DNA from 2 places in the Prauserella sp. PE36 genome. Region 1 is predicted to be linked to the other one. Evidence: riboswitches for the same ligand, from Rfam matches in the RefSeq annotation. Region 1 holds a riboswitch; the other holds the start of a gene.

Region 1 (4,135 bases):
TCAAGAAAGTCCATTGTGGATCGCCGTGTCCGTGCTCACTCTTGGCAACGCCGGGATCGTTTCCGGCGATAAATACGTTGAGGGTTCTGGAGACGGCGAGTCCGCGCGAGCGATCGGAATCATGACTAGGGAGAAGCAGAAAGAAGAGCAAGAGGAAACGGAGAAGTCCGGCCTCAAGCCCGCACAGGTGATCGCGGCCGCACTTGCCGCGATCACGGCGGCGTTCCTGGGGTCGTCGCTGGGTGTGTACGGGACCGTGCTGGGCGCCGGTGTGGTCAGCATCGTGACCACTGTGGGCAGTGAGGTCTACCTGCGGTCGCTGAAGACCACGAAGGAAGCCACCAAAAAGGCCAAGGCGATGGCCGCCGCGATCACCGACGCGCGCGGCTGGCAGACCAAGGTGCAGCAACGGACGGCGGTGGCCGACCAGCCAACCGTGCCCACCACCCGGATGCCGGTGCCCGGTGACGAGCGAACGAGATATCTGCCCAAGCCGGACGAGACCAAGACGGTGTTCCTCCCCAAACCGGGCGAGGGGGGCGACGAGCCCCCGGCCGAGGAACGGCGGGCGTGGTGGAAGCGCCGCTGGCCGCTGCTGGTCGGCACGAGCGTCGCGGCGTTCGTGATCGGGATGTTCGTGGTGACCGGCTTCGAGCTGGCGACCGGAAGCTCACTGTCCGGCAACGGGCGCAGCACGGTGAACGAACTGGTCGGCAACACCTCCGGCCAGACCGAGCACCGGGAGCAGCAGCCGGGTCAGCAGCCCAGCACCGAGCAGCAGGAGCCGACGGGCTCCACGGAGACCACCGGGGAGAACACGCCCACGCAGGAGAGCACCCCCGGCCCGACCGAGGAGCAGCAGCCCCCGCCGGCTGAGCCATCGCCGAGCAGCAGCTCCTCCGAGCCCACCCCGACGGAGGAGCAGTTGCCCCTGCCCGGCGACCTGCCCGGCGACCAGGGCGGGCAGGGCGGCGGCGGGCTCGAGCTCACGCCCGAAGCGGTGCCGTGAGTCCCTTCCGCAGCTCGGCGGCCGCGTCACGGGGATCGTCGGCCTCGGTGATGGCCCTGACCACGACGGCCCGGTCGGCTCCCGCGGCCAGCACCTCGGGCACCCTGCCGAGGTCGATGCCGCCGATGGCGAACCACGGACGGTCCGTGTCGATGCCGCCCGACACGGACCGCACCAGGTCGAGCCCGGGAGCCTCACGGCCGGGTTTCGTCGGGGTCGGCCAGCACGGCCCGACGCAGAAGTAGTCCACGCCGGGTTCCGCCGCGGCCGCACGCGCCTGCTCCGCCGAGTGCGTCGAGCGGCCGATCACCGGCTCGTCGCCGAGCACGCGGCGCGCGACCGTCACCGGCAGGTCGTCCTGCCCGAGGTGCAGCACGTCGGCGCCCGCCGCGAGCGCGACGTCCGCCCTGTCGTTCACCGAGAGCAGCGCGCCGTACTCCGCGCACGCCTGCGCGAGCACCTCCAGCGCGGCCAGCTCCTGGCGCGCCTCAAGCGGCGCGCCGCCGGTCTTGTCACGCAGCTGGATGATGTCGACACCACCCGCAAGCGCCGCGCGGGCGAACTCGCCGAGGTCGCCGCGCGTGAGACGGGCGTCGGTGCACAGGTAGAGGCGGGCGTCCGCGAGGCGCTGGCGGATCTGATCACCATTGAGGCCGGGCATGGCGTCACCGTAGTACGGCCCTGTACGGTGGGGGACGTCCGCACGGGAGCCCGAGGCACGGGCTGAGAGGGAGCCGCCGCTCCGACCGTGGAACCTGATCCGGATCATGCCGGCGCAGGGAGCGTGATTCCAATGACCAGCAACCCCAACCTCGCGATCGTCGGCGCCGGTGTGATCGGCCTGGCCATCGCGTGGCGTGCCGCTGCCTCCGGACACCGCGTGACGGTGTTCGACCCCGATCCCGCCCGTGGCGCCTCGTGGGTCGCAGGCGGGATGCTCGCGCCGGTCACCGAGGCCTGGCCCGGTGAGGAGGCCGTGCTCGAACTGGGGGAGGAGTCGCTACGGCGGTGGCCGGCCTTCGCCCGCGAACTGGCCGCCGAGGGTTTCGACCCCGGGCTCTCGTACTCGGGCACGATCGTCGCCGCGTTCGACCACGCCGACGCCGAACAGCTGCGGGTCCTCGGCGAGTACCTGCGAGAACTGGGCCGGGAGGCGACCTACGTGACGGGCCGCGAGCTGCGCCGCACCGAGGGCGGGCTGTCCGGTGCGGTCCGCGGCGGGCTCGTGGTGCCAGGCGACCTCGCCGTCGACAACCGCAGGCTCCTCGACGCGCTGCTCGGCGCGGCGCGGCGGCACGGTGCGAGGTTCGTCGCCGAGGCGGCCGAGGAGGTCACCGAGGACTCGGTGCGCACCGCCTCCGGAGAGCGTGGCTTCGACACCGTCGTCCTCGCGGCCGGTGCGTGGAGCGGCAGGCTCGCCCCCGAGCTGACCGGTCACGTCCGCCCCTTGAAGGGCGAGATCCTGCGCCTGCGGGCCCGCCGGACCACCCTGCCGCCGCCGGAGCGCACCGTCCGCGCGTTCGTCGAGGGCAGGCCCGTCTACCTCGTCCCGCGCGCCGACGGCGAGCTGGTGCTCGGCGCCACGCAGTACGAGGCCGGGTTCGATCCGGCCCCCACCGCCCGCGGCGTGCGCGAGCTGCTGGAGGGCGCCGAACGGATCTTCCCCGCCGTCGCCGAGTACGAACTCACCGAGACGAAGGCCGGACTGCGCGCCGCGAGCGCCGACAACCTGCCCTACCTGGGCGAACTCGGCTCCGGGGTGCTCGCGGCGACCGGCCATCACCGCAACGGGCTGCTGCTCGCGCCCGTCACCGCCGACGCGGTGCTCGCCCTGCTCGCGGACGCGCCCCTGCCTCCGGGAGCCGCGGCGGCACACCCAAACCGGATTCGCAGCGAGGAACGAGTCTGATGCACATCCACATCCACATCAACGGCGAGGAACGGGAGTTCCCCGACGGCAGCACGGTGGCCGACCTGCTGACCGCGCTGGGCACGCCGCGCCAGGGCGTCGCGGTGGCGCTCGACGGCGAGGTCGTGCGCAGGGCGAACTGGGCCGAGGTCGTCGTGCCGGACGGCGCCCGGCTGGAGATCCTCACAGCCGTGCAAGGAGGGTAGAGATGATCGACGAAGGCGATCACCTGGTGATCGGTGACCACAAGCTCACGTCGCGGCTCATCATCGGCACCGGCGGGGCGGCCAACCTCAGCGTCCTGGAGCGTGCGCTCGTGGCCTCGGGCACGGAGCTGACCACGGTCGCGATGCGCAGGGCCGACGCCGAGGGCGGCTCCGGTGTGCTGGAGCTGCTACGGCGGCTCGGCATCACGCTGCTGCCCAACACCGCGGGCTGCCGCAGCGCGGCGGAGGCGGTGCTGACGGCTCAGCTCGCGCGCGAGGCGCTGGAGACCGATCTCGTCAAGCTCGAGGTGCACGCCGACGACCGCACGCTGCTGCCCGACCCCGTCGAGACACTGGACGCCGCCGAGCGGCTGGTGGCCGACGGCTTCACGGTGTTCGTCTACACCAACGACGATCCCGTGCTGGCCCTGCGCCTGGAGGAGGCGGGCTGCGCGGCGGTGATGCCGCTGGGCGCGCCGATCGGCACGGGGCTCGGCATCCGCAACCCGCACAACATCGAGCTGATCGTGGCCCGCGCGAGCGTGCCGATCATCCTCGACGCCGGGATCGGCACGGCCTCCGACGCGACGCTCGCGATGGAGCTGGGCTGCGACGCCGTGCTGCTGTCCACCGCCGTCACCCGGGCGCAGGACCCCGAACGGATGGCCTGCGCCATGCGCTCGGCCGTCTCCGCGGGCAGGCTGGCCCGTGCGGCAGGCCGCATTCCGCAGCGGTTCTGGGCACACGCGTCGAGTCCGCCACGCTGACGGGTTCACGCGCGCCCGCACCTGCCACAACGTATGGTGAACCGCAATTTCCGGCGCGCGCGTACCCGAAGGAGCGTTAGGTGACCACGTCGTCGCAAGACGTCCCCGGCAGGTTGTTCCTCGCCATCGGCAGGCTCTCGCGCTCACTGCGGCAGGCGGGCTCGCCGGGGCCCGGTCACGGTGCCATCTCGGCGCTGGCGACGCTCAGCGCCTACGGCCAGCTGCGTTTGGGCGACCTCGCGGC
Region 2 (4,135 bases), on a different contig from region 1:
CGCCTGCGCGCCAGCGCCCCGATGGCCAGCGCGGCGAGCACGGCGGCCAGTTGGACGAGCGATAGCGCGGCGGCGCCGGAGAGGTCGAGCAGGTTCACCGTGCGCAGGTAGATCTCGGTCTCCAGCGTGCGGTAGCGCGACCCGCCGAGCATGAGGACGACACCGAAGCTGGTGGCGCAGAAGAGGAACACCACCGCGGCCGCCGACGCGACGGCCGGAGCGAGCGCAGGCAGCGTGACCGTGCGGAACGCCCGCCACGGCGACGCGCCGAGCGCCCTCGCCGCGTCCTCGGCCCGCCGGTCGAGGTGCGCCCACAGGCCGCCGACCGTGCGCGCTACCACGGCGACGTTGAAGAACGCGTTGGCCAGCACGATCGTGGTCACTCCGCCGTCCGGCCAGAGCGCCCGGAACGCGAGCCCCACCACCACGGTCGGCAGCACGAAGGGCACGAGCACGAACGTGCGGACCAGCGCCGTCCCAGGCAGGCGCACGCGCGCCAGCAGGAAGGCGACGGGGAAGCCGAGGACGACGGCGACCACGGTCGCGGCGGCCGCCTGCGCCACGGTGAACGCGGCGAGCTGCCACGTCTGCGCCTCGACGAGTGCCTTGGCGACGCCGCCGTCGGTGAAGCCGAGCCGCAGGATCGCCACGACCGGCCACGCGAAGAAGACCACGAGGAACGCGATGGGCACCACCGCGAGCGCCGTGACGCCCGCGGCCGAGGTTCGCGGACCCGCGCGGAGTCCTGGCCTTCCTAGCCTTCCAGCAGCGCGCGCCATTGCTCGATCCACCGCTCACGGCCCGCCTGCACCTGCTCGCCGGGCAGCGACGCGGGGTCCTCCGGCAGCGGCGCGGCCTGCGCCCAGCCGGACGGCAACGCCACACCCTCCCGCGCCGGGTAGACGTACATGTTCTCGGCGACCGTGGTCTGGAACTGCTGGGAGAGCAGGAAGTCGACGACCTTGCCGGCCTTGTCGGGGTGCTTGGCGCCCGCGAGCACCCCGGCGTACTCGACCTGCCGGTAGCACGTGTCGAGCAGAGCCTTGGTGCGCGGCTTGCCGTCGTCGCCGATCTCCGCGGCCGGCGAGGACGCGTACGACACCACGATCGGCCTCGGGCCCTGGCCCGAGGAGCCGGAGAACTCCTGCGTGTACGCCTCGGTCCAGCCGCTCACCACCTGCACGCCGTTGTCCCTCAGGCGCTGCCAGTACTCCGTCCAGCCCTGTTCGCCGTAACGGGCGACGGTCGCGAGCAGGAACGCGAGCCCTGGCGACGACGTCGCGGGGTTCTCCACCACCAGCAGGTCGCGGTACCTCGGGTCGGCGAGATCGTCGAACGTCGCGGGCTCCGGCAGGCCGCGCTCGGCGAACCACCCGGTGTCGATGTTCACGCACACGTCGCCGACGTCGACCGCGGAGAGCCGGTGCTGCGAGTCCACCGAGTACCGCTGCGGGCCGCGGTCGGCCTCCGGGCTGGTGTAGGGCTCGAAGACGTTCTCCGAGAGCGCGCGTGAGGCGAACGTCGAGTCGACGCCGTAGGCGACGTCGGCGATCGGGTTGGCCTTGGTGAGCACGAGCTTGTTGGTCAGCTCACCGGCGTCGCCCTCCTTCAGCACGCGGATGCGGATGCCGGACTGCCGCTCGAATGCGTCGAGCACCTCCTGCGGGGCCGCCCACGACTCGTGCGTGACGAGCGTGACCGTGGTGGGACCCTCGGCCTCCTGGTCGTCGTTCCCACCCGTCAGGGTGCAACCCGCGGTCAGCAGCCCGGCCAGTGACAGTGCGGCCGCCGCACGAAGGAACCTCATCAACCCTCCTTGTCGTGACCGGCGTCGTCCCGGCAAGGAGTGGGGCCTCCCTGCGCCGGCATGATCCGGATCAGGTGCGAACGGTCGTGGGCTCTCGCCCACCTCTCAGCCCGGCCTTCGCCGGACTCCCGTGGCAAACGTGCAGCGTACTCGCCTCGGTACCACCATGGACGCATGGCAGACGTACTCAACGACGAACGCATCGACGAAGCGCTGGGGCACCTGCCCCAATGGCAGCGCGAGGGTGACGCCATCCGGCGCGAGGCGAAGCTCGCTTCCTTCTCACAGGCGATCCAGGTGGTGAACCGCGTCGCCGAGATCGCGGAGAACGAGAACCACCACCCGGACATCGACATCCGTTGGCGCACACTGACTTTCCGGCTCAGCACCCATTCCGAGGGCGGCATCACGGAGAAGGACATCTCCCTCGCCGCCGAGATCGACGGGGTGATCGACGAGATGTGATCTCCGCCGGGATGGCAACCTCCGGTGTGTCGTGGCGCGTTGTCCGGGTAGCCGCAAGAGGGTGGAAGGGAGTGCGCGATGAGCCGTTCGAGCAACGCTGTCAACACATCCGGAGTCTCGGGTGCCACGTCCCATCGCAGGCTCTCGATCGTCTCGGGGCTGCTGATGCTGATGGTCTTCGGCGTCGGGGCGCTGCCCGCGGCAGCGGAGACCCGGGAGCGAGCGGCCACCGCAGAGGGCAGCGACATCACGCAGGCGCTCGTGGTGGGCGGTGGGGCATTCGCACTCATCATCGCGCTGGCGGGCGCGGTGCTGTTCTACACCGCGAAAGGCCGTCGATTGTGAATTGGCCCACAGTTCACCGCCGAAGCTAACAACGGGGACGGGTCAGGCGCTGTCAGGGGTGAATCGCCCACCACCAGTCATTTTGGGGACCACATGAACCGCGCCCCCGTTCTCTCACCGGGTCAGCAGGCCGTCGTGACCGCGTTCGCGGTCACCGTCACCCTTCTGTTCGTGATCCTGCTCGCCGCGGCGGGCTGAGCCACCACACGCCGAAGCCGAGGCGCCCGGTCCGCCCGGCGCCTCGGCGCTAGCGTGCTCGCGTCAAGGCGGTGAACCTGCCGCGATCTCGGGACACGGAAGGACGCCGTGGAGGCGCCGACCACGAGGTCGCGAATCGTGCTCCGGCGCGGTGTGATCGATGCCGTTCAGGCCGTGGAACACGGAGAGCGCCATCCGCGACAGGCGTTTGTCGCCACCGAAGGCCGCCGCAGTGACCGGCCCCGTTTCTCCGGAGATCACTCAGGAACGGACGCGGTAGCGCACGTGCGCCTCGCCGGCAAAGGCGGCGGTCTCGACGCGCTCGAGGTCGACGCGCCTGTCCAGGCCGGCGAATAGCGAGATGCCCTTGCCGAGCAGAATCGGCACGACGTGCAGCTGAATCTCGTCGACCAGCCCAAGCGCCAGGCATTGCCTCGCGATGCTGCCACCCAAGAGACTCACCGACTTGTCGTCTCCGGCCGCCTGCTTGGCCAACTCGACCGCCCGCTCGATGTCGTCGACGACGAAGGTGTAGGTGACACCATCCTTCTCGACCGGTTCGTGAGCGCTGTGAGTCATGAGGTAGACCGGCACCCGCAGGCTGCCTCCATACGGAACCTCTCCGTCCTCGATCGTCTGCGCCTTGTTCGCTCCCCCGACCACCGCGCCGATCTCTTTCGTGACCTTCTCGACGAGCTCCTCGTCCTCGGGCGCGATGGGGAAGCCGGACATCCAGTCGGTCCCGCCGTCGCTGTCGGCCATGAATCCATCGAGCGACACCGTTGCGTGGATGATCACCCGTGCCATTGTCCGCACCTTCCAATTGAGGTGAGCCGATCGACTCACCTCAACGAGGGTAGGCCTCGCTGAGAGGTGAGTCAATCAACTCACCTCCGTGGCACAATGGGGACATGTCGCGAGAAATCTCGGCGTACCACCGCCAGGTCGCCGCCTCCAACCGGGCGGCCATCCTCGATGCGGCCGCGGACCTGTTCCTCGAGTCGGGCTACGACCGGACCTCCCTGGCGCGTGTCGCGGAACGTGCCGGGGTGTCCAAGGCGACGCTGTTCAAGCAGTTCCCGACGAAGTCGGAGCTCTTCGAGGCCACCGTGCTCGCAGCGGGTGACACACCGGACGGGGAACTCATCGACCCTCCACCAGGAGACTTCCAGGCAGGGTTGATCACCCTGGGCATGGCGTACGCAGAACTGCTGGCCCGCCCCCGGATGGCGGACCTGATCCGGCTCGTGATCGCCGAGTCCCCGAGGTTCCCGGAGCTGCGCGAGCGCACCTTCGATTTCGGCACCCTGCCCGTCCTCG

Evidence for each region. A riboswitch is a leader RNA that binds a small molecule or an ion and turns the genes downstream of it on or off. The one in region 1 is predicted to bind thiamine pyrophosphate.
Region 2: linked by a shared signal. The riboswitch ahead of DI005_RS35775 (thiamine ABC transporter substrate binding subunit) and the one ahead of thiO (glycine oxidase ThiO) in region 1 are both predicted to bind thiamine pyrophosphate.

Annotation. Positions count from the first base shown of each region.
Region 1 covers NZ_QEQT01000111.1:56,467-60,601, forward strand. The annotation lists gene DI005_RS36945 (hypothetical protein) at 122-1,009, shown strand; gene thiE (thiamine phosphate synthase) at 987-1,670, opposite strand; TPP riboswitch at 1,703-1,808, shown strand; gene thiO (glycine oxidase ThiO) at 1,803-2,918, shown strand; gene thiS (sulfur carrier protein ThiS) at 2,924-3,124, shown strand; gene DI005_RS36965 (thiazole synthase) at 3,127-3,891, shown strand; gene DI005_RS36970 (MarR family winged helix-turn-helix transcriptional regulator) at 3,972-4,135, shown strand, end outside.
Region 2 covers NZ_QEQT01000110.1:105,153-109,287, forward strand. The annotation lists gene DI005_RS35770 (iron ABC transporter permease) at 1-779, opposite strand, end outside; gene DI005_RS35775 (thiamine ABC transporter substrate binding subunit) at 755-1,807, opposite strand; TPP riboswitch at 1,838-1,949, opposite strand; gene DI005_RS35780 (4a-hydroxytetrahydrobiopterin dehydratase) at 1,982-2,272, shown strand; gene DI005_RS35785 (hypothetical protein) at 2,351-2,617, shown strand; gene DI005_RS35790 (dihydrofolate reductase family protein) at 3,077-3,622, opposite strand; gene DI005_RS35795 (TetR/AcrR family transcriptional regulator) at 3,727-4,135, shown strand, end outside.